DNA from 3 places in the Streptomyces sp. NPDC086835 genome. Region 2 is predicted to be linked to each of the others. Evidence: riboswitches for the same ligand, from Rfam matches in the RefSeq annotation. Region 2 holds a riboswitch; each other region holds the start of a gene.
What was found. A riboswitch is a leader RNA that binds a small molecule or an ion and turns the genes downstream of it on or off. The one in region 2 is predicted to bind cobalamin.
Positions count from the first base shown of each region.

Region 1: another riboswitch for cobalamin. It lies ahead of ACIPJI_RS12590 (energy-coupling factor ABC transporter permease); the one in region 2 lies ahead of ACIPJI_RS09600 (ribonucleoside-diphosphate reductase subunit alpha).
Region 3: another riboswitch for cobalamin. It lies ahead of ACIPJI_RS34190 (cobalamin biosynthesis protein); the one in region 2 lies ahead of ACIPJI_RS09600 (ribonucleoside-diphosphate reductase subunit alpha).

Region 1 is NZ_JBIVAU010000003.1:221,904-232,270, reverse strand. Features, by position in the region: gene dhaK (dihydroxyacetone kinase subunit DhaK) at 111-1,103, shown strand; gene dhaL (dihydroxyacetone kinase subunit DhaL) at 1,157-1,783, shown strand; gene ACIPJI_RS12595 (PTS-dependent dihydroxyacetone kinase phosphotransferase subunit DhaM) at 1,780-2,187, shown strand; cobalamin riboswitch at 2,282-2,478, shown strand; gene ACIPJI_RS12590 (energy-coupling factor ABC transporter permease) at 2,508-3,197, shown strand; gene ACIPJI_RS12585 (energy-coupling factor ABC transporter substrate-binding protein) at 3,194-3,601, shown strand; gene cbiQ (cobalt ECF transporter T component CbiQ) at 3,607-4,356, shown strand; gene ACIPJI_RS12575 (ATP-binding cassette domain-containing protein) at 4,353-5,228, shown strand; gene ACIPJI_RS12570 (Cmx/CmrA family chloramphenicol efflux MFS transporter) at 5,305-6,483, opposite strand; gene ACIPJI_RS12565 (aminoglycoside phosphotransferase family protein) at 6,794-7,822, shown strand; gene ACIPJI_RS12560 (antibiotic biosynthesis monooxygenase) at 7,928-8,212, shown strand; gene ACIPJI_RS12555 (multicopper oxidase family protein) at 8,499-10,193, shown strand.
Region 2 is NZ_JBIVAU010000002.1:759,011-769,377, reverse strand. Features, by position in the region: gene ACIPJI_RS09640 (glycoside hydrolase family 3 protein) at 1-41, opposite strand, end outside; gene ACIPJI_RS09635 (carbohydrate ABC transporter permease) at 51-929, opposite strand; gene ACIPJI_RS09630 (sugar ABC transporter permease) at 926-1,936, opposite strand; gene ACIPJI_RS09625 (sugar ABC transporter substrate-binding protein) at 2,066-3,370, opposite strand; gene ACIPJI_RS09620 (GntR family transcriptional regulator) at 3,677-4,441, shown strand; gene ACIPJI_RS09615 (DUF3311 domain-containing protein) at 4,622-4,903, shown strand; gene mctP (monocarboxylate uptake permease MctP) at 4,900-6,534, shown strand; gene ACIPJI_RS09605 (GNAT family N-acetyltransferase) at 6,636-7,163, shown strand; cobalamin riboswitch at 7,187-7,320, shown strand; gene ACIPJI_RS09600 (ribonucleoside-diphosphate reductase subunit alpha) at 7,451-9,799, shown strand; gene ACIPJI_RS09595 (ribonucleotide-diphosphate reductase subunit beta) at 9,799-10,367, shown strand, end outside.
Region 3 is NZ_JBIVAU010000016.1:54,756-65,122, reverse strand. Features, by position in the region: gene ACIPJI_RS34220 (cobalamin biosynthesis protein) at 1-380, opposite strand, end outside; gene ACIPJI_RS34215 (ZIP family metal transporter) at 512-1,231, shown strand; gene ACIPJI_RS34210 (cobyrinate a,c-diamide synthase) at 1,261-2,643, opposite strand; gene cobO (cob(I)yrinic acid a,c-diamide adenosyltransferase) at 2,637-3,245, opposite strand; gene ACIPJI_RS34200 (putative cobaltochelatase) at 3,245-5,299, opposite strand; gene ACIPJI_RS34195 (cobyric acid synthase) at 5,388-6,896, opposite strand; gene ACIPJI_RS34190 (cobalamin biosynthesis protein) at 6,893-7,846, opposite strand; cobalamin riboswitch at 7,936-8,073, opposite strand; gene ACIPJI_RS34185 (hypothetical protein) at 8,206-8,427, opposite strand; gene ACIPJI_RS34180 (inorganic phosphate transporter) at 8,440-9,669, opposite strand; gene ACIPJI_RS34175 (class II aldolase/adducin family protein) at 9,881-10,367, shown strand, end outside.

The sequences.
Region 1 (10,367 bases), on a different contig from region 2:
TCGGTCACCTGCCGGACGGGAGCCGCCCGGCAGCAATCTTGCGCTCCTTCGCGGACCAGCGAGAACGTAGGCCGGAAGCCACACCCTGCCGAGCTTCCCAGGAGATACCCATGAGGATGCTGATCAACGTTCCCGAGACCGTGGTCGCGGACGCCCTCCGCGGGATGGCGGCGGCCCACCCCGACCTGGCCGTGGACGTGGACAACCGGGTGATCGTGCGCCGTGACGCGCCCGTCGCGGGGAAGGTGGCGCTCGTTTCCGGCGGCGGCTCGGGGCACGAGCCGCTGCACGGCGGGTTCGTCGGGCACGGGATGCTCGACGGCGCCTGCCCCGGGGAGGTGTTCACCAGCCCGGTGCCCGATCAGATGGTGCGGGCCGCCGCCGCCGTCGACAGCGGCGAGGGCGTGCTGTTCATCGTGAAGAACTACACCGGTGACGTGCTGAACTTCGACATGGCGGCCGAGCTCGCCGAGGACGAGGGGGTGCGGCTGGGAAAGGTCCTCGTCAACGACGACGTCGCGGTGACCGACAGCCTGTACACCGCCGGGCGGCGCGGCACCGGAGCGACCCTGTTCGTGGAGAAGATCGCCGGGGCCGCCGCGGAGGAGCGGGCACCACTGGAGCGGGTCGAGGCGATCGGCCGGCAGGTGAACGACTCCTCCCGCAGCTTCGGCGTGGCGCTCAGCGCGTGCAGCACGCCGTCGAAGGGCAGCCCTACCTTCGATCTCCCTTCCGGCGAGCTGGAGTTGGGCATCGGCATCCACGGAGAACCGGGGCGGGAGCGCCGCCCGATGATGACGTCGCGGGAGATCGCCGACTTCGCCGTCGACGCCGTGCTGGAGGACCTGCGTCCCACCGGCCCGGTGATCGCGCTGGTCAACGGGATGGGCGCGACGCCGCTGCTGGAACTGTACGGGTTCAACGCCGAGGTCCAGCGTGTGCTGTCGGAGCGGGACGTGCCGGTGGCCCGTACGCTCGTCGGCAACTATGTGACCTCTCTGGACATGGCCGGCGCCTCCGTGACGCTCTGTCAGGTGGACGAGGAACTGCTCAGGCTGTGGGACGCGCCGGTGCAGACGCCGGCGCTGCGCTGGGGACGTTGAGAGCCTGAAGCATCGAGATCACCGTTCGAACCGACTGATCCCAGGGAGTTCTTGTGCTCGACGCCGAATTCTTCCGCCGTTGGCTGGCCGCGGTCGCCGCCTCGGTGGACCGGGAGGCGGACCGACTGACCGAGCTGGACTCGGCGATCGGCGACGCGGACCACGGCAGCAACCTCAGGCGGGGGTTCACAGCCGTCGTGGAGGTCCTGGAGAAGGAGGCCCCGGCGACGCCGGGCGCCGTGCTCATGCTGGCCGGACGGCAGCTGGTGTCGACGGTCGGCGGGGCGTCGGGCCCGCTGTACGGGACGCTTCTGCGGCGCACCGGCAAGGCGCTGGGAGACGACGCCGAGGTGACACCGGGGCAGTTGGCCGAAGCGCTGCAGGCAGGCGTCGCCGCTGTGGCCCAGCTCGGCGGGGCGAAGGCCGGTGACAAGACGATGCTGGACGCCCTCGAGCCGGCGGTGGCGGCGCTCGGCGACTCCACCCGGACGTTCGCGGCGGCCCGTGAGGCTGCGGAGAGTGGGGCGACGGCCACGGTGCCGTTGCAGGCGCGCAAGGGCAGGGCGAGCTATCTCGGTGAACGGAGCATCGGCCACCAGGACCCGGGCGCCACATCGTCGGCATTGCTGCTGGCGGCGCTCGCCGAGACGGCGGACGCGGCGGAGAGGGCGGCCGGATGAGCGGCGGCAAGCAGGTGGGCATCGTGCTGGTCTCGCACAGCGGGGACGTCGCCACCGCGGTCGCCGAACTGGCCAAGGGGCTCGCCGGCGGCGGTACGGCCCCGGTGGCCGCGGCGGGCGGCACGCCCGACGGGGGCCTCGGCACCAGCTCCGAACTGATCACGGCCGCGGCGGAGCAGGTCGACGGCGGCGCGGGCGTCGCCGTCCTCGTCGACCTGGGCAGCGCCGTCCTGACGGTCAAGGCGCTGCTGGCCGAGGGCGACGAACTTCCGGCCGGTACCCGCCTGGTGGACGCGCCGTTCGTGGAGGGCGCTGTCGCGGCCGTGGTGACGGCCTCCGCCGGTGCCGACCTGGACGCGGTGGAGGCCGCGGCGTCGGAGGCGTACGGCTACCGCAAGCAGTGACGGACGGGCGGTGCGGCGGCGGGTGTGGCGAACGGCTCACCCGGCCGCCCGCCGGTGCGCCCGTGCGCGGCTTGTGATGTCGCTGGTCGGCGCATTACTGTCACGGGGCCTTGGTGTTCGGGAAACCGGTGCGGTACCGGTGCGGCCCTCGCCACTGTGATCGGGAAGTCCGGCTCCACCCCCTCACGGGGAGCCACTGGGACACCGCGTGAACGCGCGGTGCCCGGGAAGGCGGAGTCCGGGCGGCATGACCCGTCAGCCAGGAGACCGGCCAGGGTGCGTTGTCCATCCACGAGGTGCTGGAGAGGGTCTCCCACATCATGCATATAGCCGAGGGGTATCTGCCCCCGCTGCACGCGGTCGCCTGGGGCGTCGCGTCGGCCCCGTTCGTCGTCCACGGCGTACGGGCCCTGGACCGCGAGGTCAGGTCCAATCCGGAATCGACGTTGCTGCTCGGCGCGTCCGGGGCGTTCACGTTCGTCCTGTCGGCGCTGAAGATCCCGTCGGTGACGGGCAGCTGCTCGCACCCGACCGGCACGGGCCTCGGGGCCATTCTGTTCAGACCGCCGATCATGGCGGTGCTCGGCACCATCACCCTGCTGTTCCAGGCACTGTTGCTGGCCCACGGCGGGCTCACCACGCTGGGCGCGAACGTCTTCTCCATGGCGGTCGTCGGACCGTGGGCGGGATACGGGGTGTACCGGCTGCTGCGCCGCTTCGACGTGCCGCTGATGGTGAGCGTGTTCTTCGGCGCCTTCGTCGCCGACCTGTCCACGTACTGCGTCACCAGCGTGCAGTTGGCGCTGGCCTTCCCCGACCCGGGCAGCGGCATCCCGGGCTCGCTGGCGAAGTTCGGCGGCATCTTCGCCGTCACGCAGCTTCCGCTGGCGGTCAGCGAGGGGCTGCTCACCGTGCTGGTGATGCGGCTGCTCAGCCGGTCCAGCAAGGGCGAACTGACCAGGCTCGGTGTGCTGGGCACGGCTGCGAAGAAGGAGGCGTCGGCCCGATGAGCCGTAACGCGAGGATCAACACCCTGCTGCTGCTCGTCGTCGCGGCGCTGGCCGTACTGCCGCTCGTCCTGGGGCTCGGGGACCACAAGGAGGAGCCGTTCACCGGCGCCGACGGCGAGGCGGAGGCGGCGATCACGGAACTCGAGCCGGACTACGAGCCGTGGTTCACCCCGTTGTACGAGCCGCCGTCCGGCGAGATCGAGTCGGCGCTGTTCTCCCTCCAGGCGGCGCTCGGCGCCGGCGTCCTGGCGTACTACTTCGGGCTGCGCAAGGGCCGCCGGCAGGGCGAGGAGCGGGCGGCGGCCGAGCGGGCCGGTGACAGGGAACCGGACGACCCGGCACCCGACCCCTCGGTCACCGGCTCGCGGAGCGAGGGCACCGACGCCACCACGACGGCGCCCTAGCGCCGATGCTGCCGATCGACGCGGCGGCGCACAGCAGTCGCTGGCGCCGCCGCCACCCCTGCGAAAAGGCCGTCCTCGGCCTCGGTCTGACCGTCACCGCCGTCTGTCTGCCGCCCTGGCCGGGCGCCGTCCTCGTCGCCGCCGCGACGGTCGCGATCCTGCTCGGCCCGGCCGGCGTGGCACCGCGCCAACTGTGGCGGGCGTTCCGCATCCCGCTCGGGTTCTGTGTCACCGGAGCCGTACCGTTGCTGTTCTCGGTGGGAGGTCCGGACGGCTTGGTGGCCTTCGCACCCGACGGGCCCGGGGACGCCGCGCGGCTGCTGCTGCGCACCTCCGCCGCGTCGCTCGGCGTGCTGCTGTTCGCCTTCACGACACCCGTGTCGGACGTGCTGCCCCGGCTGGTACGCGCGGGAGTGCCGCCGGCCGTGGTCGACGTGGCGCTCGTGATGTACCGGATCAGCTTTCTGCTGCTGGACGCCGTCGCCAACATCCGCCAGGCGCAGGCCGCCCGTCTCGGCCATGCGAGCAGGGCGGCCGCCTGGCGGTCGCTGGCCGGCCTCGGCGCGACCGCTTTCGTGCGCGCCTTCGACCGGGCCGGCCGGCTGCAGGACGGGCTCGCCGGCCGCGGATACGACGGCACGCTGCGGGTGCTGGTGCCGCCGGCGACGGTGTCGCGACCGTTCCTCGCCATGGTCGCCGCGCTGCTGTCCGGGATCGTCGCCCTCACTCTCGTGCTCGAAAGGTCTCTGCCATGAACCACTCCCCCGGCCCCGCCGTCGTGGAGCTCGTCGACGCGGGTTACGCGTACGAGGACGGGCCCGCCGTGCTCAGCGGCATCGGTCTCGGCCTCGCGGAGGGCCGTTCCACCGCACTGCTGGGGCGCAACGGCAGCGGCAAGACGACCCTGCTGCGGCTCCTGAGCGGCGGGCTGCGGCCCGCGACCGGCCGGCTGCGCCTGCACGGTGAGCCGGTGACCTACGACCGGGCCGGTCTGACCCGGCTCCGTACGACGGTGCAGCTGGTCGTGCAGGACCCGGACGACCAGCTCTTCGCGGCGTCGGTCGAGCAGGACGTGTCGTTCGGTCCGATGAACCTCGGGCTCTCCGAGGACGCGGTACGGGCCCGGGTGGACGAGGCGCTGGCCGCGATGGACATCGTGGCGCTGCGCGACCGGCCTACACATCTCCTCTCGTACGGCCAGCGCAAACGGGCCGCGATCGCGGGCGCCGTGGCGATGCGGCCGAGGGTGCTCATCCTGGACGAACCGACCGCCGGACTCGACCCGCACGGCCAGGAGCGGCTGCTCGAGGTCCTCGGCCGGCTGCGGGCCTCCGGGACGACGGTCGTGATGGCGACGCACGACGTCGACCTGGCGCTGCGCTGGGCCGACGACGCGGCCGTGCTCTCACCGGACGGCCTGCGCACCGGTCCGGTCGGGGAACTCCTTGCCGATCAGGCCCTGCTGGACTCGGCACGGCTGCGCAGACCGTGGGGCACGGCGGTCTCGGAGGTGCTCCGCGCCCATGGACTGCTGGGCCCCTCCGACGAGGGGCCGCGCACGCCGGAGGCCCTGGCGGCGTGGACACGGCGGGCCACGACGCCGGGGCACGACGGGGTGCAGGTCTGATCGAGGTCTGATGCGGAAGCCATGGAGTCGCCTCCATGGCGGCATACTCCCTGATGCTCAGGGGGTTTCGCGTGTGTCAGTGGAGCACCTCGCCGCTCCCGGCGGCTGCGATCACACCGCGCAGGGGGAACGCGACGAGCAGCGCGACCAGGACGAGGAATCCGCTCACCCACAGCGGCCCGAGGTCCCCGGCCGCCGTACTGAGGGCGGCCGCGGCGACCAGGGGGCCCGCGGCAGCGCCGACGTTGAGTGCGGCGGTCGCGTAGGAGCCGGCCATGGTGGGGGCTCCCGCGGCCTCGTACAGGACCCGCGTGATCAGCGTGCTGCCCAGCGCGAACGACAGCGCGCCCTGGACGAACACGAGGGTGAGCAGAGCGACCGGCTTGTCGGCGAGCACGGCCAGGGCCGGCCAGCCGATGAGCAGCAACGGACCGCCGACCGCGACGACCGGTCCGGGGTGATGGTCGGACAGCCGTCCGGCGACGGTGACCCCGGCGAACGCGCCGGCGCCGAAGAGCACCAGGACGACGGAGACCCACAGCTTTCCCAGCCGGGCGGTGTCGGTGACGACGGGGGCGAGGAAGGTGAAGCTTGCGAAGGTTGCCGCGTTGACCAGCGCGCCGAGCAGCATGACCAGGAGCAGCCGCGGACTGCTCAGCTGCGCGAGCTCCGATCGCAGGGCCGGCCCGCCGGCCGCGCCCTTGCGCACACGGCGCGCCGGGATCCTTGTGAGGATGCCGATGGCTGCGGGGAGGCAAAGAGCGGCGACGGCCCAGAAGGTGGCCCGCCAGCCGAGCAGTGTGCCGAGCACCGATCCGCCTGGGACACCGGCGATCGTGGCGACCGTGGAGCCCGACAACAGCACCGCGAGTGCGCGCCCCTTCTTGTCGGGAGACACCAACGTCGCCGCGGTGGTCAGAGCCACGGCGAGGAACCCGGCGTTCGCGAGCGCCGCCACCAACCGGGTCGCGAACAGGACCGGGAAGCTGGAGGTGGCAGCGCCCACCGCGTGGGCTGCGGAGAACACGAGGAGGAACCCGAGAAGACCGGACCGTGCGGGCCGGTTGCGGGCGAGTGAGGCCATGAGCGGGGCCCCGACGACCATTCCGATCGCGAAAGCCGTGGTGAGGGTGCCTGCTGCCCCGACGGTGACGCCGAGGTCCGAGGCGATGTCCGGCAGGAGGCCGGCGAGCATGAACTCCGAGGTGCCCATGGCGAAGGCGGCCATGGCAAGCAGGTACAACGGGAGAGGCATCGAGTGGCTCCGAGGTGAGGAGAAGCACGAGAAGGTCGTCTCGTCACCGCGGTCAGCACCCAAGGGCGCACTCGTCCGGCAGCGGAACGCGGCGGGACGGCATGACTACGGACTCAGTGGCTCAGGGGGCTGACGGCGTGACCGAAAGCCCCCACCTCGGCCGACTCAGGGCTCGACATGGCCCGCACGGTACCCGACCGATACCTGTCGAGGCACTTCGATTTCACAGCTGACGGCGCCTGCCACCCACGTCGGAACGGCCGGTGCGCAGTAGCCGCATGCTCGTTCGCCTGCGTGGAAGGATGAGCCCATGTGGTCGCGACTGCCGTTCGGGGACGAGTTACGGGCCGAGCTGGGATCGCCCGGACGCTCTCGCAGGCTGGACAGCAGCCCTCGTTCGCGCGTGTGGCGCGTCGAGTTGCCGGCGGCGACGGCGGTGGTGAAGCAGATCGTCGACGGCCCTGACGCCGACGAGCGATACGCCCGCGAGGTGGCCGCCCTGCGGCTCGCCACCCGGGCCGAACCTCCCGTGGTGCCCGCTTTGCTGGCCACCGATCCCGGTGCGCGGGTCCTGGTGCTCGAGCATCTGGACCACCGGCGCCCGGCCGGCGACTGGATCGTCGGCTACGCAGCCGCCTTGGCACGGCTGCACGCCACCGCCCGTGCGGAGGACGTCGGGGTACTCCCCCGGTGGCAGGGCCCGGGCCAGGCCGACATCGCGTCCTTCCTAGGGCTGGCCGAGGCGCTGGAGGTCCCTGTCACGCCTGGCGTGTCCGGCGAACTCGACGACCTCGTGAACCGGCTCGACCAGGCATCCGGGCACGCCCTTCTCCACGGGGATCCCTGTCCCGGTAATGATCTCCACACTCCCGCGGGGGTCAGATTCATCGACTTCGAGCAGGCGTCCCTGGGCAGCGGCTTGATGGAACTCGCCTACCTGCGCATCGGCTTCCCGACCTGCTGGTGCGTCACTTCTGCGGCGGAACCGCTGCTGGAACGGGCGGAGGGCGCGTACCGCGAGGAGTGGCGCGCCGCGACCGGCTCCGAAACCCAGGACGGGCTCGTCGACGCGTGCGCCGGCTGGCTGCTCCGCGGCGACGCGCTGGTCGAGCGGGCACACCGTGACAGCACCGATCACCTGGCCCGCGTTCCGCACCAGGACTGGACGTGGGGCACCGCTACCGCCCGGCAACGACTCGTCCACCGGCTCGGGGTCGTCAGCCGGATGACGGCCGGCCACCGGTCTCTCAGCGGCGTGAGCAGCCTCTGTACCGCCATGCGCCGACGAATGCTCGCTCGGTGGCCCGCCCTTGGGCCCGTACCGGCAAAGCGCCCATAGGACACGCCGGCGTCGTCCGGCGAGGCCGCCGTCGTCGGGCGAGGCCGGCCGAGGCATTGTCGTCCGGTCCGCCGGTGTGCCACTCTGCCGGTCATGATCGTCAGGGTGAGTGAGGCACACGTACGTCCTGAACGCTTCGAAGCATTCCGCGACATGATCGTGTCCGCGGTGCGCGAGTTCCCCGGCCGCTACCCTGGGCTGGTGGACCACGAGGTACTGCTCGCGCCGCCTGGCTCACTGCTGTACGTCAGTCGCTGGCGCAGCGAGGACGACTTGGTCGCCTACGCGGGCGAGCACTGGCGTGACCGGCCCGTGGTCCTGCCGGGCGAGGACGAGTACCTGGTTGCACCGCTTCAGGTGCGGCACTTCACGCTTGCGTCTTTGAGCTGACTCCTGCCGCGAGAACCGCGGCTGGTGGCACCTGCCACAGCCACCCGGCCCGAAGGCGCGCCCCCGGGTCCTCGCCGGTGACGCCACGCACGTGCGCCGACCGTCCGCGGTGCGGCCCGCCGCCACCAGCGGTATTCCGGCAGCACCACAGAGACGACATACACGGACTTACCGCATGTTTTCGGCATGATGCTCCATGCTGGTTCGTGCCGCGTCAGGCCCCGCCCGGGGCGCCGCCCCCCTCGGCCGGGGCGGGACCCCTCGCGGATCCGACCGACGGAGGACCATGTTCAGCCAGGACCACACCCGTCCGGCCTCTCCCACCCGGCGTGCCGTGCTCGGCGCCGGGATCGCCGCGGCGGGTTCCGCGCTGTCCACTGCCTGTTCGGGCAGCGGCGCGGACCACGCGGGCGGCGCCGGACGGGAGGCCACGAACGTCGGCGCCGAAGGCTCCGTCGCCGACGGCAAGAAGCTCCGGCCCACATGGACACCCAGCCCCGAGGGCAAGCTCCGCGGTCTCACTCTCACGGCCACACCGGCCACGGTCGGGATCGGCGGCGGACGCACCGTCAGGACCTCGACGTACGACGGCGAACTGCCGGGCAAAGAGGTGCGCATCACCGCCGGCGACACACTCGAGCTGACGCTCGCCAACCATCTGCCGGAACCCACCACGGTGCACTGGCACGGGATCGCCCTGCGCAACGACATGGACGGCGTGCCCGAGGTGACGCAGCCGCCCATCAAGCCGGGCGGCTCGTTCACCTACCGCTTCCGGACGCCGCACCCCGGCACGTACTGGTTCCACCCGCACCTGGGCCTGCAGATCGACCGCGGGATGTACGCGCCGCTGATCGTGGACGACCCCAACGAGCCTCTCGCATACGACGTGGAATGGATCGTCCTGCTGGACGACTGGATCGACGGGGTCGGCGGCTCCAGCCCCGAGGACGTCTTCGACCAGCTCCGCAAGGGCAAGCCCGCCATGGGGCACGGCTCCGCCCACAAGCGTGGGGGCGGCCACGGAGCCGGGCCCGTATCGTCCAAACCCTCAGGGGGAATTGCGGCCGGGTACGGTCCGCCGGCGGCCCGCGTGCCGGAGCGGGACGACGCGTCACCCGCCCCGAAGCGCGGGAAGGGACCCGGCCGGCTGATGACGGGTGCCAACAGCCCGCTGCTCGGGGGCCACGCCGGCGACGTCGCCTACCCGCACTACCTGATCAACGGACGCACACCCGACGACCCGGCCCAGTTCAGGGCCAGAGCCGGCGACCGGATCCGGCTGCGCATCATCAACGCGGGCGCCGAGACGCCGTTCCGTGTGGCCCTCGGCGGCCACCGGATGACGATCACCCACAGCGACGGCTTCCCGGTGCGCCACCACCGGACCGACTCCCTGCTCCTCGGCATGGGCGAACGGTACGACGTACTGATCACCGCGAAGGACGGCGTCTTCCCGCTGACCGCACTCGCGGAAGGCAAGAACGGCGCCGCCATGGCCGTCCTGCGCACGGCAAAAGGCGCACTGCCCGGCCCCACCGCCCGCCCTGCCGAACTGTGGCGGGACGTTCTTCCCTCGGCGCGCCGGCTCAGGCCCCAGGAATCCGTCGAACTCGACCGGCGCAGACCCGACCGGATCCTCAAACTCACCTTCACCGGCGGCATGAAGGACTACGACTGGGGCATCGACCACCGCCCCTACTCACCCGACCGCGTCCATCGCGTCGAACGCGGCGAACGCGTACGCCTCGTCGTCGTCAACGCGACCGACATGTGGCACCCCGTCCATCTCCACGGCCACACCTTCGCCCTCGCCGGTATCGATTCCCTAGGGGCCCGCAAAGACACCGCCATCGTCCTGCCCCACAACAAACTCGTCCTCGACTTCGACGCCGACAATCCCGGTCTGTGGATGCTCCACTGCCACAACATCTACCACTCGGAATCCGGCATGATGACCACCCTGACCTACCGCCCGTGACCAGTCCGTGGCGCAGGTCGCACCCAACGCCACCTCGACACCGGGTCGTCGCTGTTCTTCGACCACCGCGACCCGGCCATGGTCGACCGGCTCGCCAAGCGCCCGCGTCGACGCCTGGCCCGGCGAGGAACGGGCATGGCACGGGCGGGACTTGCGCCACATCGCCCTGTGCGA
Region 2 (10,367 bases):
CGGGTCAGGGTGCCTGACGAGCCACGTACCAGAGTGGTCATGAGGTGGCGTTATCCCTTCACTGCGCCCGAGGTGAGCCCTGCGGCCATCTTCTTCTGGATGATCATGAAGAAGACGACGACGGGCAGTGCGATGAGCGTGGAGGCCGCCATCAGCGCGCCGTAGTCCGTTCCCCGCTCCGTGGTGAACGTCATCAGCCAGACGTTGAGCGTGTACTTGGAGTTGTCGTTGATCAGGATGTACGCGAAGAGGTACTCGTTCCACGCGTTGACCAGGGCGAAGATGGAAGCCGCGGCGAGGCCGGGGGCGAGCAGCGGGAAGATCACGCGGCGGAAGGCTCCCATGCGGGTGCAGCCGTCCACCATCGCGGACTCCTCGAGCTCCACCGGGATGTTCACCACGAACCCGCGGATCATGACGATCGCGAACGGCAGCGTGGAGACCAGGTAGACGACGATCAGGCCCCAGTACTCGTCGAGCCCGCCGATGGCGTTGAGCTGCGCGTAGATGGGGATGAGCATCGCGGTCGGCGGCAGCATCTGGACGAGGATCAGCACCATCAGCAGCGCCTTGCGGCCGAAGAAGCGGAATCGGCCGATGGCCAGGGCGGCCAGGGTGGCGATGATCATTCCGCCGACCACCGCGGTGACCGAGACGATGAGACTCGACTGGACGGCGGTGGCGAAGTTCTCCTGCTTCACCGCCCGCGCGAAGTTGTCGAAGGTCAGGGACGAGGGCCAGAGCGTCTGGTCGTAGGACCGGATCTCATGGTTGGGCCGCAGGGCGCTGATGACGAGCCAGTACACCGGAAAGGCCATCAGGACGGCGGTGAGCAGGCCGATGAGGTCGTAGTGCCGGCGGGACTTCTTGCGGTCCGGCCTCAGGTCCTGTCCGGCGCCGGCCGGGGAGGGAGCGGTGGAGGTGCTCATTCGACCTCTCCTGTCTTCATGAGCTGACGCAGGTAGTAGACGGCCACACCGGACAGCAGCAGGACGGTGATCAGGGCGATCGCGGTGCCCTGGCTGAACGAGGTGGACTCGAAGGCCTTGGAGAACGAGTAGAGGCCGAGGGTCTCGTACTCGGGCTCCGGCTTGTTGCCGCGCAGCAGCCAGATCTGCCCGAAGACGTTGAAGTCCCAGATCACCGAGAGAGTGGCGACCATCGTGAAGACGGGACGGATCACCGGCCAGGTGACGAAGCGGAACACGGCGGGCGCGTTCGCGCCGTCGAGGGCGGCGGCCTCCTCGAGCTCCTTGGGCACCTGGGTGAGGGCCGCGTACAGGGTGATGACCACGAAGGGGATGGCGCCCCAGACCACCAGCAGGGCGATGATGGCGAAGCCCTGCTTCGGGTCGAGGAACCAGTTGTGGCCGAGGAAGTCCTCACCCACGACCTTGGCTATCAGGGTGTTGATGAGGCCGTAGTCGGAGTCGGAGAGCCAGCGGAAGATGGAGGCGGCGACCATCAGGGGCATCGACCAGGCCGCGACGAGCGCCGCCGTCAGCACCAGTCGCACCCACGTGGTCAGCCGGGTCATCAACAGGGCGAGCAGCAGACCGATGCCCATGGTCAGGCCCACGCAGACGACCATGAACACGACGGTGCGGCCGGTGACGGACCAGAACTCGCCGTCGCCCAGGATGTTGGTGAACTGCTCGAAGCCGACCCAGGGCGGTGATTCGCCCGTCCACAGCTCCTTGCGCCCCATGTCCTGGAAGGACATGATCACGGTCTTCGCCAGCGGGAAGGCGTAGACCGCGGCGACCGCTACGAGCGCCGGGAGGATCAGCAGGTACGGGAGAAGCTCTCCCTTCTTCCGCTTCTTCCGGCCGGAGCCGCTGATCCCCTTGTCGGGCGCCGGCCTGGGGCCGGCGCCTTTCGGGGCACGTGGTACGGGTACCGGCGGGCCGGCGGCCTTGGTGTCGGCGGCAGTCACGTGGCTGACCTTCCGTTTGTTCTTCTGCACCGAAAAGGGCGGGGGCGGAAGCCGCGTGGTGCGGTTCCCGCCCACCGCCTGGAGAGCCCTTCGGGCTTCTCGGCGGGGCGCCGGGACGCCCCAGGCCCGTCAGGACTCCTGGTTGATCAGCTCGTTGATCTTGGCGTCGGCCGCCTTGGTGGCCGCTTCCACGGAGTCACCCTTGAGGATGGCCAGGAGCATGTTCTCCAGGACCTCCTCCTTCTCGATCGAGGTCCAGCCCGGGGCGATCGGGGTGAACCACGCGTCCGGGACGGCGTTGGCGATCGGAGCGGTCTCCGGCTTCACCTTCAGCGGCTCCAGCTGCTTGGTGTTGTTCGGAAGGATGTTCTTGGCGGCGAGGACCTCCATGGACTTCTCGCTGGTGAAGAGCGAGATCCACTCCTCACCCAGGTCCGCGACCTTCGACTTGCTGGTCACCGCGAGGTCGGAACCGCCGATGAAGGAGGGCAGCGCCTTGCCGTTCGGGCCGGGCATGCCGGCCGTGACGATCTTGCCCTCGAGCTTCGGGTTGCCGTTGTTCTTTCCGTCGATGACGGAGCCGGACTCCCAGCCGTTGCCGTAGAGAAGGGCGGCCTTCTCGTTGGCCATCACGTTGGCGTGGTCCTGCTCGTCCTTGGTCTGGTCGGCCTTGTTGTACTTCTTGACCAGGTCGATGAAGTGCTGGATGCCCTTCTGCGCCTCCGGGGAGGAGAGCGAGGCCTTCCACTCCTTCGAGCCCTCGTCGTACTCGGCGATCTTGCCGTCGTAGGCGGCCACGTAGGACATGGCGGCGTACCAGTAGCGGCCCGGCAGGTAGAGGGACGAGAAGCGCTTGTCCTTCTTGCCGTACTCGGCCGAGACCTTGTCCATCGCCGCCAGGAGCTCGCCCTCGGTCTCGGGCAGCTTGTCGACGCCCGCGCCCTTCTTGAGCATCTCGGTGTTGTAGATGGCGACACGGGCGCCGGCGTAGTAAGGCACGCAGAACTGCTTGCCCTCGAAGGAGCAGGTGTCCTTCAGGCCCTGGATCCAGGTGTCGGAGTTCTGGTACTTCTTCGGGTCGATCTCCGCGAGGGCGCCGTTGAGGATGTACTGCATCGTCTCGGTGTTGCCGAGCTCGACGACGTCGGGGAACTTGTCGCCACCGAGGGCCGTGTCGAGCTTCTTGGCCTTGTCCGCCCACTGCTGGTACTGGACGTCGACCTTCACACCCGGGTACTTCTTGTTGAACTGCGCGTTGACGTCCTTGACCAGCTCGGGCCAGGTCGACTGGGCGTCGACCATCAGCCAGACGGTCAACGTCTCCTTGCGGTCCTTCGGGCTCTTCGCCGATTCACTGCCGCCGTCGGAACCACAGGCCGCGACCGAGGCCATCATGGCCACCGCACCCACCGCTGCTACGAGCTTGCGCTTCACGCCACCCTCCTCAAAGGGATGCAAGAGTTACCCCCCCACCACCCGGGAGTCGCGCAGCACTTGACGGACGCGCGCCAGATTCTGCCGTGGGGCTGGGACCTGATCTTTAATGGTTTAGACCAGTACCCGGGAGCTTGGCCTAGACCTTTAGGGGTGTCAAGGGTGTATAAGAAGGGCTGTCGTGTCCGTTATCGGACCGACACCTGAGGGAGGGCGACGACCCGTTACCGGTCCGTGCCACCATGTGAGCCGCAGCAGACGGAGGAGCCGGTGACGGCAGGAGCACAGCAGTCGGGAAGGCGGGCCATGACCATGGACGGGGGCGGCACAGAAGCCGAGGGCGGGGCACAGACCCGCACCGCGCGCGTGCCCAAGTACTACCGGCTCAAGCGCCACTTGCTCGACATGACGGAGACCCTGCCGCCGGGCACTCCGGTACCGCCGGAACGGACGCTGGCCGCCGAGTTCGACACCTCCCGCACCACCGTCCGCCAGGCGCTCCAGGAGCTGGTCGTCGAGGGCCGGCTCGAACGCATCCAGGGCAAGGGCACGTTCGTCGCCAAGCCCAAGGTCTCCCAGGCGCTCCAGCTCACCTCGTACACCGAGGACATGCGCGCGCAGGGACTGGAGCCCACGTCTCAGCTGCTGGACATCGGATACGTCACAGCCGACGACACCCTGGCCGGACTGCTGGACATCGCCGCCGGCGGCCGGGTCCTGCGCATCGAGCGGCTGCGACTGGCGAGCGGCGAGCCGATGGCCATCGAGACCACGCACCTGTCCGCCAAGCGCTTCCCGGCGCTGCGCCGCAGCCTGGTCAAGTACACCTCGCTCTACACCGCGCTGGCGGAGGTCTACGACGTCCATCTCGCGGAGGCGGAGGAGACCATCGAGACCTCGCTGGCCACCCCGCGCGAAGCCGGCCTGCTCGGCACGGACGTCGGCCTGCCGATGCTGATGCTCTCCCGCCACTCGCTGGACGCCCAGGGAGAGCCGGTGGAGTGGGTCCGCTCCGTCTACCGCGGCGACCGCTACAAGTTCGTCGCGAGGCTCCAGCGCCCCAACGGCTGACCCCGGTTCCCTCTTCCGGCCGCATGGCACCGCAACCTGTTGCGGTGCCATGTCACGTTTTGCCCCCACCGGCCGAAAGTCGTTGCCGTACCGATATGCGGACCGGGGGTGACTCGGCGCGAACGGCTCGCCTAGATTTCCTGCCCATTACACAGGTGACCAGCAAGGGGACGGAGCCGCATGTCAGCAGTGCCCGAGGCGCCGAAGGCGCCTGAAGCGCCCGAAGCGAAAGCGCCGGTCGTCACACCGGTGCGTGTGATCATCGCCCTCTGCCTCGTCGCCCCGTTCGTGGCGATGCTCTGGGTCGGTTCGTACGCGAAGCTCGAACCCACGTTCATAGGCATGCCGTTCTTCTACTGGTACCAGATGCTCTGGGTCCTGATCTCCACGGCCCTGACGATGATCGCCTACAAGCTGTGGCAGCGGGACCAGCGCGCCCGCAAGGGGGGTGCGTCCCGATGAAGGACGGCGTGAACGGCGTCGCACTCGCCGTCTTCATCTTCTTCTTCCTGGCCGTGACGGTCATGGGCTTCCTGGCCTCGCGCTGGCGCAAGGCCGAGAACGAGAACAGCCTCGACGAATGGGGCCTCGGCGGCCGGTCGTTCGGCACCTGGGTGACCTGGTTCCTGCTCGGCGGCGACCTCTACACCGCGTACACCTTCGTCGCCGTCCCGGCGGCCATCTACGCGGCCGGAGCGGCCGGCTTCTTCGCCGTGCCGTACACGATCCTCGTCTACCCGCTGATCTTCACCTTCCTGCCGCGGCTGTGGTCGGTGTCGCACAAGCACGGATACGTCACCACCTCGGACTTCGTCCGCGGACGCTTCGGGTCCAGGGGCCTGTCGCTGGCGGTCGCCGTCACCGGCATCCTCGCCACCATGCCGTACATCGCGCTCCAACTGGTCGGCATCCAGGCCGTGCTGGACGTCATGGGCGTGGGCGGCGGCGAGACCACGCACTGGTTCGTCAAGGACCTGCCGTTGCTGATCGCCTTCGGTGTCCTCGCGGCCTACACGTACTCCTCCGGACTGCGCGCCCCGGCGCTCATCGCCTTCGTCAAGGACACGCTGATCTACATCGTCATCGCGGTGGCGATCATCTACATCCCGATCAAACTCGGCGGCTTCGACGAGATCTTCGCCAGCGCCGGCGAGAAGTTCGCGCAGATCAACCCGGCCACCGACAAGCCCAACGGCGCTCTGGTGCCCGGCGAGCTGGGCCAGTGGGGCTACGCCACGCTGGCGCTCGGTTCGGCGCTCGCGCTCTTCATGTATCCGCACTCGATCACGGCCACGCTCTCCTCGCGCAGCCGTGAGGTGATCCGCCGCAACACCACCATCCTGCCGCTGTACTCGCTGATGCTGGGCCTGCTGGCGCTGCTCGGCTTCATGGCGATCGCGGCCGGAGTGAACGTCAAGAACGGCCAGCTGGCGATCCCGCAGCTGTTCGAGAACATGTTCCCCGACTGGTTCGCGGGCGTCGCCTTCGCCGCCATCGGCATCGGCGCGCTCGTCCCGGCGGCCATCATGTCGATCGCCGCGGCGAACCTGTTCACCCGGAACATCTACAAGGACTTCCTCAAGCCCGACGCGACGCCGGCGCAGGAGACCAAGGTCTCCAAGCTGGTCTCGCTGCTGGTGAAGGTCGGCGCGCTCGCCTTCGTCCTCACCATGGACAAGACGGTCGCGATCAACTTCCAGCTGCTGGGCGGCATCTGGATCCTCCAGACCTTCCCGGCGCTGGTGGGCGGTCTGTTCACCCGCTGGTTCCACCGGTGGGCGCTCATCGGCGGCTGGGCCGTCGGCATGATCTACGGCACCGCCGCCGCGTACGGTGTGGCCAGCCCGACCCAGAAGCACTTCGGCGGCTCGTCGGCGGAGATCCCGGGCATCGGCGAGATCGGCTACATCGGTCTCACCGCGTTCGTGCTGAACGTCGTGGTCACCGTGGTTCTCACCTTCGTCCTGCGGGCGGCCAAGGCCCCCGACGGCATCGACGAGACCAGCCCGTCCGACTACACGGCGGACGCGGGCGACCCGGGCGTCAAGGTGGAGCTGCCGCCGGCCACGGCGGGCGCTCCCGGCGGTCACTGACCGGTCGGGCGTCCAAGGGCCGTCGCGTCTCCCGTCCGGGGCACCTCCCCGCCCGGGAAATGCGGCGGCCCTTCGCCGTGCGCTGATGCACACTGCCGGGCATGGACATCGGAATCAGGAGAATAGAACCCGAGGAGCACACGGCACTCGGCGAGTTGACCGCCCGCGCCTATCTCGACGGCGGGCTGCTGGCCCTCGGCCAGGAGGACCCGTACATCGAGGTGCTCCGCGACGTCGCGGGCCGCGACGCGCAGGCGGAGGTGTACGTCGCCGTCGACGCGCAGGGCGCGCTGCTCGGCGGTGTGGCGTTCGTCCCGGCCGGCGGGCCGTTCGCCGACATCGCGGGACCCGGCGAGGCCGAGTTCCGGATGCTCGCCGTGGACGCCCGGGCACGCGGCCGCGGCACCGGCGAAGCCCTGGTGCGCGCCTGCGTGGAACGGGCGAGGGCCACCCCGGGGTGCGTACGGCTGGTGCTGTCGACACAGCCCACGATGTACGCGGCGCACCGCATCTACGACCGGCTGGGGTTCGTGCGTACACCGGAACGGGACTGGGAACCGGTCCCGGGCCTCGTTTCGCTGCTGACGTACGCGCTGGAGCTCCACGAGACCCCCCGACACAAGATGTAGGGGCAGGCGCAGCAGCCCGCCCCCACATGTATGCTCATCTCGCTGTCGCCACAGGGGAATCCGGTGCGAATCCGGAACTGTCCCGCAACGGTGTGATCCGGTGCGCTTTGCCGTACCCGTTCGAGTCCGAGGACCTGTCGACGGCGCATCCGGTTCGACCGATCCGGATGCCCAGACGTCCGGGCCTCGCGGTTGGGCCGGTGGACGCCGTGCGCCGTGCTGCCCAGTCACGCGTGCCACGGCCCGCCCCCTCCGCCGGCCCAGAGCCGAGCGAGGGAGAGCATCACATGACCATCGCGCCAGCCGATCCGGTCTCAGCGACGGAGAACGACGGCCCCGGGACCGCGCTGCTGCGGACCTTGACGGACCTGACGGCGGACCTGCCCGACACCGACCCGGGCAAGGTCGCCGCCGCCGCGCTGCGCGGCCGCAACGCCGGGTCCGACAGGGCAGAGCTGCACTCCCTCGCCGCCGAAGCGGCCGCGGGCCTCATCTCGGACGACCCCGCCTACTCCCGGCTCGCCGCACGTCTGCTGACCCGCACGATCGCCGAAGAGGCGGCCGGGCAGGGCGCTACCTCGTTCACCGCCTCGGTCGCCACCGGCCACCGCGAGCAACTGATCGCCGACCGCACGGCGGCCTTCGTGGCCCTGCACGCCGCGCGGCTCGACGCGCTGATCGACCTCGAAGCGGACGACCGCTTCGGCTACTTCGGCCTGCGCACCCTCTACAGCCGCTACCTGCTGCGTCACCCGATCACCCGCCAGGTCATCGAGACACCCCAGCACTTCATGCTCCGCGTCGCCTGCGGGCTCGCCGAGGACGACTCTCCGCGCGCCCTGGAGGAGGTCGCGGCGCTGTACCGCCTGATGAGCCGGCTGGACTACCTCCCCTCCTCCCCCACCCTCTTCAACTCCGGCACCCGCCACCCCCAGATGTCGTCCTGCTACCTGCTGGACTCGCCGCTGGACGAACTCGACTCGATCTACGACCGCTACCACCAGGTCGCGCGCCTTTCCAAGCACGCGGGCGGCATCGGGCTCTCGTACTCCCGTATCCGCGCCCGCGGTTCGCTGATCCGCGGCACCAACGGGCACTCCAACGGCATCGTCCCGTTCCTGAAGACCCTCGACGCCTCGGTCGCCGCGGTGAACCAGGGCGGCCGCCGCAAGGGCGCCGCCGCCGTCTACCTGGAGACCTGGCACGCGGACATCGAGGAGTTCCTCGAGCTGCGCGACAACACCGGTGAGGACGCCCGCCGTACGCACAACCTGAACCTGGCGCACTGGATCCCCGACGAGTTCATGCGCCGCGTCGAGGCGGACGCCGAGTGGTCGCTGTTCTCCCCGGTCGACGTCCCGGAGCTGGTCGACCTGTGGGGCGACGCCTTCGACGCGGCCTACCGCCGGGCGGAAGCCGCGGGACTGGCCCGCAGGTCCGTTCCCGCGCGCGACCTCTACGGCCGGATGATGCGCACCCTCGCCCAGACCGGCAACGGCTGGATGACCTTCAAGGACGCGTCCAACCGCACCGCGAACCAGACCGCGGAGCCGGGCCGGGTCGTGCACTCCTCCAACCTGTGTACGGAGATCCTCGAGGTCACGGACGACGGCGAGACGGCCGTGTGCAACCTCGGCTCCGTGAACCTCGGCGCGTTCGTCAGCGGCGACGGCATCGACTGGGAGCGGCTGGACGCCACCGTCCGCACGGCCGTCACCTTCCTCGACCGCGTCGTCGACATCAACTTCTATCCGACGGAGCAGGCCGGGCGGTCCAATGCCAGGTGGCGCCCGGTCGGCCTGGGCGCGATGGGTCTGCAGGACGTCTTCTTCAAGCTGCGGCTGCCCTTCGACTCGGCGGAGGCCAGGGCCCTTTCCACGAAGATCGCCGAGCGGATCATGCTGGCGGCCTACGAGGCCTCGTGCGACCTCGCGGAGCGCAACGGTCCGCTGCCGGCCTGGGCAGGGACCCGCACGGCACGCGGCGTGCTGCATCCCGACCACTACGACACGACGCTGAACTGGCCGGAGCGCTGGGAGGCGCTGCGTGCCCGGATCGCCGATGTCGGCATGCGCAACTCGCTGCTCCTCGCCATCGCGCCGACCGCGACCATCGCCTCGATCGCCGGTGTCTACGAGTGCATCGAGCCGCAGGTCTCCAACCTGTTCAAGCGCGAGACGCTCAGCGGCGAGTTCCTCCAGGTGAACTCCTACCTGGTGGACGACCTGAAGCGGCTGGGCGTCTGGGACGCGCAGACGCGGGAGGCGCTGCGCGAGGCGAGCGGCTCGGTGCAGGGCTTCACCTGGGTGCCGGAGGAGATCCGTGCGCTGTACCGCACCGCCTGGGAGATCCCGCAGCGCGGCCTGATCGACATGGCGGCCGCCCGTACGCCGTTCCTGGACCAGAGCCAGTCGCTGAACCTGTTCCTCGAGACGCCGACGATCGGCAAGCTCAGCTCGATGTACGCGTACGCCTGGAAGCAGGGCCTGAAGACCACGTACTACCTGCGCTCGCGCCCGGCGACCCGGATCGCGCGCGCCGCGTCGGCGGCCGTCCCGGTCCCCGCACAGGTGACGCCCGAGGATGCCGTCGCCTGCTCCCTGGAAAACCCCGAGTCCTGCGAGGCCTGCCAGTAATGAGCTCCACCACCAAGAACCTTCTCGACCCGGGCTTCGAGCTGACTCTCCGGCCCATGCGCTACCCGGACTTCTACGAGCGCTACCGGGACGCCATCAAGAACACCTGGACCGTGGAGGAGGTCGACCTGCACTCGGACGTGGCCGACCTCGCAAAGCTCTCCCCGGGTGAGCAGCACATGATCGGCCGGCTGGTCGCGTTCTTCGCGACGGGTGACTCGATCGTGGCGAACAACCTCGTGCTGACGCTCTACAAGCACATCAACTCCCCCGAGGCGCGGCTGTATCTGTCGCGGCAGCTGTTCGAGGAGGCCGTGCACGTCCAGTTCTATCTGACGCTGCTCGACACCTATCTCCCCGACCCCGAGGACCGGGCGGCGGCCTTCGCGGCGGTCGAGAACATCCCGTCCATCAGGGAGAAGGCATCGTTCTGCTTCAAGTGGATGGACTCGGTCGAGAGCATCGACCGTCTCGAGTCCCGGGCGGACCGCCGCCGCTTCCTGCTCAACCTGATCTGCTTCGCGGCGTGCATCGAGGGCCTGTTCTTCTACGGCGCCTTCGCGTACGT
Region 3 (10,367 bases), on a different contig from region 2:
CGGGACGGGTTCTCCACGGGAACCCGTGCCAAACGCTCGGCGCTGTACGTCCACAGCGGAACGCCCAGGCGCTCCGCGGCGCCCAGCACGCCGGGTTCCGCCGCTTTCACGTCGACGGTCGCCAGGGCCACCACGTCGGCCGCCGACAACCCCGCGTCGCGCAACGCCTCCTCGACCAGGCCGTGCACCTCGTCGGCCGGCACGCCGCGTGACGCGCCGACACCGACGACCAGGTCCCTGGACCCTGCGGCGGGGCCGGTCGCCGAGCCAGTCGTCGTACCGTCCGTCGAGCAGGCCGTGGGACCGGTCCGGGAGCCTGTCGTCCCGGTCGGCGGACCGGTCGTGGTGCCGCCCGGGGACCCGGCCACGGCATCGCTCACGAGGCGGCTCCCCGGTCGGCGGCCGACGGCCGGTCAGCGGCTCTCCCGGCCGTGGCCGGCGCCCTGTCAACCGGGTGAACCGGACGCACAGCGATGTGCGGGAGGGTGCCGGGATCGGCTAGCAAGGGCGCATGGCGGTGATCGTCGCGCTCGGCGCGTTCCTGATGACGCTCTTCGGAGGCTGGACGGCCGGTCGGGTCACCGACCGCCGTCACCTCGTGCTGGGCCTGGCCGGCGGGCTGATGCTCGGCGTCGTCGGCCTCGAGCTGCTGCCGGAGGCGCTGGAGGCCGCGGGCGGACCGGTGCTGGGCGTGCCGCGGGCCCTGCTGCTCTTCGTCGGCGGCTTCCTCACGGCGCACATGGTCGAACGGCTGCTGGCCGTACGGCAGGCGGCGCACGGGGCGGACCACCGCGTGCCGCAGGTGGGCCTGACGGCGGCCGCGGCGATGGTCGCCCACAGCCTGATGGACGGCATCGCGCTCGGCGTCGCGTTCCAGGTCGGCGGCGGGATGGGCGCCGCCGTGGCGCTCGCCGTCGTCACCCACGACTTCGCCGACGGGTTCAACACGTACACGATCACCAGCCTGTACGGGAATACCCGCCGCAAGGCGAACATGATGCTCTTCGCCGACGCGGCCGCCCCCGTCGTCGGCGCGGCGTCGACCGTGCTGTTCACTCTTCCTGAGGATCTTCTCGGCAGCTACCTCGGCTTCTTCGGCGGTGCGCTGCTGTACCTGGCCGCCGCCGAGATCCTGCCCGAGGCCCACCACGAACACCCGGCCCGCTCCACCCTGGTGTGCACCGTCGGGGGAGTGGGCTTCATCTGGCTGGTCGTCGGCATCGCCGAATGAGGCCGTCGCCTCCCTGGATCTTCCCCCGCTCATGTGCCGCACGCCGCCACGAACCGGGCGGCCACCTCCGGCCGCGACGCCCAGTGCGTGTGCAAGTAGCTGGCGTGCACGCCCTGCTGCACGAAGCCCTCGACCCGGCGCTCCGGCCGCACCATGCCCCACGCGGGCACCGGCCCCGCGCCCGGCTCCAGCACCGTGCGGTGGAACTCGTGGCCCCGCAGCCGCGTTCCCGCCGCCGCGAGCGGGCTGTCGCTCACCGCGACGGCCTCCCGGTAGCCGAGGGTCAGCCGACCCGACATGCGCGCGTCGGCGTCCAGCACGCCGCACATGGGCCTGCCGTCCAGGGACCGGGCCAGGTAGAGCAGCCCCGCGCACTCGGCCGCGACCGGCGCGCCCGAGCGCGCCAGTTCGGCGACCGCCTTGCGCAGCTGCTCGTTCGCGGACAGCTCGGGCGCGTACACCTCGGGGAAGCCGCCGCCGATGACGACGCCGCGGGTCCCTTCGGGGAGTTGTTCGTCCCGGAGCGGGTCGAAGGCCACGACCTCGGCCCCGGCGGCCCGCAGCAGTTCCACGTGCTCGGCGTACGAGAACGTGAACGCGGCGCCACCGGCGACCGCCACGACCGGCCGCACGGCCCCGGTGCCCGCGCCGGAGGACTCGACCGTACCCCCGGCGTGCGGTCCCGCGTCGAACGCGGGCTCCCACGCCTGCGCGTGCAACGGAGGGGCGCTGCGCGCCAGCGCCAGCAGCCCGTCGAGGTCGCACCCCGCCCGCACCTGCTCGGCCATCGACGCCACCGCGTCCACCGCCTCCGCCTGACGCTCGGCGACGGGCACAAGCCCCAGGTGACGCGACGGCGTCGCCACTTCAGCCGCCCGCCGCAGCACACCGAGCACCGGCACGCCCGATCCGCCGAGCGCCTCCCGCAGCAGGTGCTCGTGCCGGTCGGTGGCGACCTTGTTGAGGATCACCCCGCCGATCCGTACCTCCGGGTCCCACGACGCGAACCCGTGCACCAGCGCCGCCACCGACCGGGACTGCGACGAGGCGTCCACCACCAGCACCACAGGCGCGCGCAGCAGCTTCGCCACCTGCGCGGTCGAGGCCAGCTCGCCCTGGTCGGCTGCTCCGTCGTACAGCCCCATCACGCCCTCGACGACGGCTAGTTCGCAGCCCTCGGCACCGTGCCGGAACAGCGGGGCGACCAGCTCCGTACCGCACAGGTACGCGTCGAGGTTGCGGCCCGGCCGCCCGGTGGCCAGCGCGTGGTAGCCGGGGTCGATGTAGTCCGGGCCCACCTTGTGCGGGGAGACCGTGAGACCGGCCGCCGTGAACGCGGCCATCAGGCCAGTCGCGACCGTTGTCTTGCCCGCGCCGGAGGACGGCGCGGCGATGACGAGACGTGCTACCACTCGATGCCCCGCTGGCCCTTCTGACCCGCGTCCATCGGGTGCTTGACCTTCGACATGTCCGTGACCAGATCGGCGAAGTCGATCAGCTTCTGCGGCGCGTTGCGGCCGGTGATCACCACATGCTGGGTGCCGGGCCGCCCGCGCAGCACCTCGATCACCTCGTCGGTGTCGATCCAGCCCCAGTGCAGCGGGTACGCGAACTCGTCGAGCACGTACAGCTTGTGCGTCTCGGCGGCGAGGTCCCGCTTGACCTGCTCCCAGCCTTCACGGGCCTTGTCCTCGTTGGACTGCTCGCCCTCCGCGGGGGCGCGCTGGATCCACGACCAGCCCTCGCCCATCTTGTGCCAGGCGACCGTGCCGCCCTCGCCGCTGGCGCCCAGCACCTTGAGCGCGTTCTCCTCGCCGACCTTCCACTTCGCCGACTTGACGAACTGGAACACCCCGACCGGCCAGCCCTGGTTCCAGGCCCGCAGCGCCAGCCCGAAGGCGGCCGTCGACTTGCCCTTGCCGATGCCCGTGTGCACGAACACCAGCGGACGGTTGCGGCGCTGGCGGGTGGTGAGTCCGTCGTCCGGTACGACGGACGGCTGTCCCTGCGGCATTACGCGGCCCTCCTTGTGGCGGATACGTCCCGGACGTCCTTGACGAGTCCGGCGATCGATTCGGCCCGCAGTTCGTCGAGAGTGACGGCGCTGCCGCCCAGCTCCCGCGCGAGTGTGCCGGCCAGGCCGAGCCGCACCGGCCCGGCCTCACAGTCCACGACGACGGCCGCGGTTCTTTCCGCGGCGTGCAGCCGTGCGGCGCGCAGGGCCGGCGCGAACGCGTCCCCGGAGCCCGCGGCCGTGGCCCGTCCGTCGGTGACGACCACCATCAGCGGACGGCGCGACGGATCACGCAGCCGCTCGATACGCAGCACGTCCTGCGCCTTGAGCAGTCCCTGCGCCAGCGGCGTACGGCCGCCTGTCGGCAGCGACTCCAGCCGCGCCGCCGCCGCGTCCACCGAGGACGTGGGCGGCAGCGCCAGCTCCGCGCCCTTGCCGCGGAAGGTGATCAGCCCCACCTTGTCGCGCCGCTGGTACGCGTCGAGCAGCAGGGACAGCACCGCGCCCTTGACCGCGCCCATCCGCTTCCTGGCCGCCATCGAACCGGACGCGTCGACCACGAACAGCACGAGGTTCCCCTCACGCCCCTCGCGGGTCGCCTGCCGCATGTCGTCCCGGCGGACCACCAGCCCGGGGCCGCTGCGCCCGCGGGCGCGCTGGTGCGGAGCGGCGGCCTGCACGGTGGCCGACAGGTGCAGCTTGGTGAGCGCGCCCTGGGGCCGTCGTGCGCCGGTGGTACGGCCGTGTTCGGTACGCGCCCGGGACCTGCGCCCCGCCGCGCCCTCACCCAGGCCGGGCACGCTGAGCATCTTGGTACGGAAGGGCTCCGTGGCCCGTGCGGGCTGATGCTCGGCGCCGGCGCCGGCGCCCTGCGCCGGTACCGGTGCCTGACCGGTCTCCGGCGCGGAGGCGGCCGCCTCACCCCTGTCCGGTCCGCCGTCCTGCGGCGGCACCCCGCCGCCGCCTCCGCCGTCGGGCCCGCCTTCCGGACCGGGACCGGGGTCCGGGTCGGTCGGGTCCGGGTCCCCGTCCGGCTCGTCGTGCCCGCCGAACTCGTCCAGCGTCTCGTCCAGTTTGCTCTCGTCCAGGCCGGGCGCGTCGAAGGGGTTGCGGCGCCTGCGGTGCGGCAGCGCCAGCAGCGCGGCCTGCCGGACGTCCTCCTCCGTGACCTCGTCCCGGCCCGCCCACGCGGCCAGCGCGGTCGCCGTACGGGCCATCACGATGTCCGCACGCATGCCGTCCACCTCGAACGCCGCGCAGGTCGCCGCGATCTGACGCAGCGCCACATCACCGAGCACCACGCGCGGCAGCAGCTCCCGCGCCGCCACGATCCGCTCACGCAGCGCCTCCTCCTCACCGGCCCAGCGCGCCGCGAAGCCGGCAGGGTCGTCGTCGTACGCGAGCCTGCGCCGTACGACCTCCACCCGCAGGTCGGGGTCGCGGGAGGCCGCGACCTCCACGGTGAGGCCGAAGCGGTCCAGCAACTGCGGCCGCAGTTCGCCCTCCTCGGGGTTCATGGTCCCGACGAGCAGGAAGCGGGAGGCGTGCCGTACGGAGACGCCTTCACGCTCGACGTACGAAGCGCCCATGGCGGCGGCGTCCAGCAACAGGTCGACGAGGTGGTCGTGCAGCAGATTGACCTCGTCGACGTACAGCAGCCCCCGGTGCGCGTCCGCGAGCAGGCCGGGCTCGAACGCCTTCACGCCCTCGGCGAGCGCCCGCTCGATGTCGAGCGCCCCGACGAGCCGGTCCTCGGAGGCGCCGACGGGCAGTTCCACCATGCGCGTCGGCCGTGCCACTCCCGGCCCCGCCTCGTGCGGGCCGTCCGGACACGCCGGGTCCGGGGCGTCGGGGGCGCAGGAGAACCGGCACCCGGCGACCACGTCGACGTCCGGCATGAGGGACGCGAGCGCCCGCACGGCGGTCGACTTGGCGGTCCCCTTCTCGCCGCGCACGAGCACGCCGCCGACCGCCGGACTGACCGCGTTGAGCAGCAGGGCCAGCCGCAGATCGTCCATCCCGACGACCGCGGTGAACGGATAGGGGGTGCTCATCGCCTGATCACTCCTTCGCTGGAGCCGCGGAGCGGCTCGCCTGTGCCCTGCCGGATCCGACGGCGGGCCGATTGCCCGGCGACCGCTCTCACGGCGCGCCCGGAGGGACGAACGGAAGTCCCGCCGGCGTCCCTTCCTCGATCAGCCGCATCAACGCCCCGGTGTCCGCGTGTTCTTCGATCAGATCCCCCAGCCGGTCCAGCTGCTCCTCCCGCAGCGCGCCGAAGCACGTGTCCGGCGCGGGCACGAAACGGCGGCCCGCCTGTGCGGCGACCTCCCGCAGGAACGCCCGCCGGAAGCCGTCGCTCTCCAGCGACCCGTGCCAGTGTGTGCCCCACACGGCGCCCACCCGGCAGCCGTCCAGGAAGGCGTCGCCGCCGAGGACCTCTGCGACGCCGTGATGGATCTCGTAGCCCTCGACGGGTGCGCCGAGAGCCTCGCCGACGGGCCGTGCGAGGGTCTTCTCCGGCGCGAACCGCACCCGTACCGGCAGGAGCCCGAGCCCGTCGACCGCGCCGGCCCTCGACTCGACGTCGTCCTCGATGTGTTCGCCCAGCGCCTGGAAGCCGCCGCAGATGCCCAGCACCGGCCTGCCCTCGGCCGCGCGCCGGACCAAGGCGTCCGCGAGACCGCGCTCGCGCAGCCACGCCAGTGCCTTCACCGTGCCGCGCGTACCAGGGACCACGACCAGGTCGGCGTCCACCAGCTCCTCCGCGCGGTCCACGAACCGGACAACGACGCCCGGCTCCGCCGCCAGCGCGTCCACGTCCGTGAAGTTCGACATCAAGGGGACGGCGCACACCGCGACGCGCAGCACGTCCTCACCGACGGGCGGCGCCACCACCGACTCCCGCACGGCGCCGCGCAGGGACACCCGCAGGCCGTCCTCCTCGTCGATACCGAGCCCGTGCGCGTACGGCAGCACCCCGAACGTCCGCCGCCCGGTCAGCCCGAGCAGCATCTCGAGTCCCGGCTCCAGCAGCGACACGTCCCCGCGGAACTTGTTGACCAGATAGCCCGCCACAAGAGCCTGGTCCTCGGGGCTCAGCAGCGCCGTCGTACCGAAGAACTGGGCGAAGACCCCGCCCCTGTCGATGTCCCCGACCACGAGCACCGGCAGCCGGGCGGCCCGCGCGATGCCCATGTTCACGATGTCCGTGCGGCGCAGATTGATCTCGGCCGGACTGCCCGCCCCCTCGCAGATCACGGCGTCATACGTGCCCCGCAACTCCTCCAGGCACGCCATCACCGGCTCGAACAGCTCCCGCTGCCGGCCCCCGTGGTACCCCTTGGCACTCAGCTCGCCGACCGGCCGGCCCATCAGCACCACCTGGCTGGAACGGTCGCTGCCGGGCTTGAGGAGTACGGGGTTCATCAGCGCGGTCGGCTCCACACGCGCGGCCTGCGCCTGCATGGCCTGCGCCCGCCCGATCTCCGCGCCCTCGCGCGTCACGAACGAATTCAGGGACATGTTCTGCCCCTTGAACGGCGCGACCTTCACGCCCTGGCGCACCAGCCACCGGCAGATCCCGGCGGTCACGACACTCTTGCCCGCGTCCGAGGTGGTCCCGGCGACGAGCAGCCCCCCACCGGTCATGCCGGCCTCCTTCCGCCGCGGCCCTGCCGCAGCACCCGCCCCGCCGCGCAGACGGCGAGGGTCAGCAGGCCGACCCGGCGCGACAGCCGCACCGCCCGTCCGATGTCACCGAACTCCACCGCCCGCCCGGCCCCGTTGAGCACCGGCCGGTGCTCGACCCGCCCGCCGTACGAGAGGGAACCGCCCAGCCGCACGCCCAGGGCGCCCGCGAAAGACGCCTCCACAGGGCCCGCGTTGGGGCTCGGATGCTTGGCCGCGTCCGCGCGCCAGGCCCGTACGGCTCCGCGCCGGTCCGGGCCGCAGACGGCCGCCAGGGCCGCGGTCAGCCGGGCGCCGGGCCACCCGGCGACATCGTCCAGGCGGGCCGACGCCCAGCCGTACCGCAGGTAGCGGGGCGACTTGTGGCCGACCATCGCGTCCAAAGTGTTCACCGCCCGGAAGCCGACCAGCCCGGGCACGCCTGCCAGCGCTCCCCACACCAGGGCGCCCACGACCGCGTCGGACGTGTTCTCCGCGACGGACTCGACGACGGCGCGGGCGATCTGCTGCTCGTCCAGGGCCTGCGGGTCGCGTCCGCAGAGGTGGGGCAGCCGCTCGCGGGCCGCCTCGACGTCCCCGGCGGCCAGCGCGTCGCCGATGGCCGTGGCCTCCCGCCCCAGGGTCGTACCGCCGACGACCGCCCAGGTGGCTGCGGCGGTCAGGGCGACGGACGCGGCGGGGGAGCGGCGTACGGCCCGGGAGGCCAGCACGGCCGCTGCGACGGCGCCACCGGCGCACACAGCGGTGTGCAGGGCGCCCCGGCCGCGGTGGTCGCGCCACAGGACACGCTCGAGGGCGCTCGCGGCCCGTCCGAACGCGGCGACCGGATGCCCGCGGCGGGGATCGCCGAGGAGCAGGTCACCGGCGAGGCCGGCGGCGGCGCCGTACACGAAGGCTCGGTCGGCAGTCATGGGATCAGCGACCCCAGGGGTGGTGTCCGACGGACAGGGCTGTACCGCAGCCGGGCATGCGAAAAGTCCTCACTCAGGGTCCGCGCCCTGGTTCGACGTGACCGGCGGTGAGAGTTCCTGGCTCCCCGGGACCGTTCATCCCGGGTGACAGTGGCGGGACCGCGCCGGATTCGCACCGGACTTCCTCTTCTGCCGCCGTTGTTGGCCCCGGCAGTCCACCACGCGCGCGAACGCCCGTCAACTCGCCATTGACCTGCGGCGGGGCAGTGTGCCGAGCCCCACACACGGGGACACACGAAGGCCGGGCCGCGAACACCCGAGGGTGCTCACGGCCCGGCCGCCGAAGCGCTGTGCGGTCGTCAGACGACGATCAGGTAGATCCCGTAGGACACTGCCGCCGCGCAGAGTGCGAAGCAGGCGTACGCGCCGGTCCGGGCCAGTGCCCCGGAGCCTCCGGCCTGGGTGGCCGCCTCCTGCTTGGTGAGGCCCACGACGCCCAGGGTGAAGAGTCCCACCAGCGCGACGGTGGCGACGAGGCTCACGCCGAAAACGGAGCCGAGAGCAGTCCAGTCGATCTTCATTCTGTTTCTTCCTTACACCGTGGCCGGGCGGGGCAACTCGGTCTCGGGCTCGGCCGGGGCCGGGATGGTGGCCTTGAGGTCACCGGCGGGCGGCGGGGAGACGGCCGCGATGGCGGTCGTGACGACGCCCGCGGGCTCCTCCTCCACGTCGTTGACGTTGGTGTGGTCGACGACCTGACGGCGCGAGATGAACCAGATCGCGATGCAGGAGGCGACGAGGAAGACGGCGACGGCCGCGACACCCCAGTCACCCTGCTTGGTGACGTACTCGGAGCCCGCCGCGACGAGACCGGCGGCCGGCAGGGTCAGACCCCAGGCCACGAACATCCGGGTGGCGGTGGACCAGCGGACCACACCGCCCTTGCGGCCGAGACCGGCGCCCATGACGGCACCGGAGCAGGAGTGCGTCGTCGACAGCGAGAAGCCGAGGTTGGAGGAGGCGAGGATCACGCTGGCCGCGCTGGTCTGGGCGGCGAAGCCCTGCTGCGGCTGGAGGTCGGTGAGGCCCTTGCCCATGGTACGGATGATGCGCCAGCCGCCGAGGTAGGTGCCGAGCGCGATCGCCACACCGGCCGAGACGATGACCCACATCGGAGGGTTGGAACCGGGGGCGACCACATTGCCGGCCACGAGGGCCAGCGTGATGATGCCCATCGTCTTCTGGGCGTCGTTGGTGCCGTGGGCCAGGGAGACCAGGCCCGCGGAGGCGATCTGCCCGGCGCGGTAGCCCTTCGCCGTGGCCTTCGGGTCCGTGTTCTTGCCGATCTTGTACGTCAGCCGGGCCGCCAGCATCGCGGCGAGGCCGGCGACGAGAGGCGCGGCGACGGCCGGGATCAGGACCTTGGTGACGACGACGCCGCCGTTGACGCCGCCGAAGCCGACCGAGGCGACCGTGGCGCCGATCAGACCACCCATGAGGGCGTGCGACGAGCTGGACGGCAGGCCCACCAGCCAGGTGAGCAGATTCCACAGGATGGCGCCGACGAGCGCCGCGAAGATGACTTCAGGTGTGATGCCTGATTCGTCGACCAGTCCACTGGAGATCGTCTTGGCGACCTCCACGGAGAGAAAAGCACCGACGAGGTTCAGAACGGCGGACATGGCCACCGCGGTTTTGGGCTTCAGGGCGCCGGTCGAGATGGTCGTCGCCATCGCGTTGGCGGTGTCGTGGAAACCGTTCGTGAAATCGAACACGAGAGCTGTCACGATCACAATCGCGAGCAGCAGTGTGATGTGTTCCATTTACCCAGGCAATCGTTTGACGTCATTGACGCGAGGACCGTAAGCAACCTGGATGAACGGAAGGTGAACTGGGTCAGGCGCTGCGGTGTCCCCAAGTGGTGCCGGCCGATTCCGGTTGTCCGTTTTCGAACTCGCGCGGCGCTCCCCGCAGCCACTCGAACACCCTCTGTGTCCCCGTGCCCGGCCGGCCCCGCCTGGAAGGATCACGGGCATGACTGATGAGGCGCGGCACAGCGCGGTCGAACGCGCATGGCGGGAGCTCGTGGACACCGCCCGCAGAACGGCGGCCGAAGGTCTCGTGGTGGGCACTTCCGGCAACGTCTCCGTACGGGTGGGCGAGCTGATCCTCGTCACTCCGAGCGGAGTCCCCTACGACCGGCTCACCCCGCGGGACACCGTCGCCGTCGACCTCGACGGCAGACAGGTCCTCGGCGACCTGCGGCCCACCAGCGAGCTTCCGCTGCATCTCGCGGTCCACCGCCACACCGGCGCGGCCGCCGTCGTGCACACGCACGCCGTGCACGCCACAGCGGTCTCCACGCTCGTCCCCGAGCTGCCGCCCGTCCACTACATGACCGCGGCCCTCGGCGGCCCGGTCCGCGTGGCGGGCTACGCCCTGTACGGCACGGAGGAGCTGGCCCGGAACATGCTCCACGCACTGCGCGACCGCACGGCCTGCCTCCTCCAGAACCACGGGA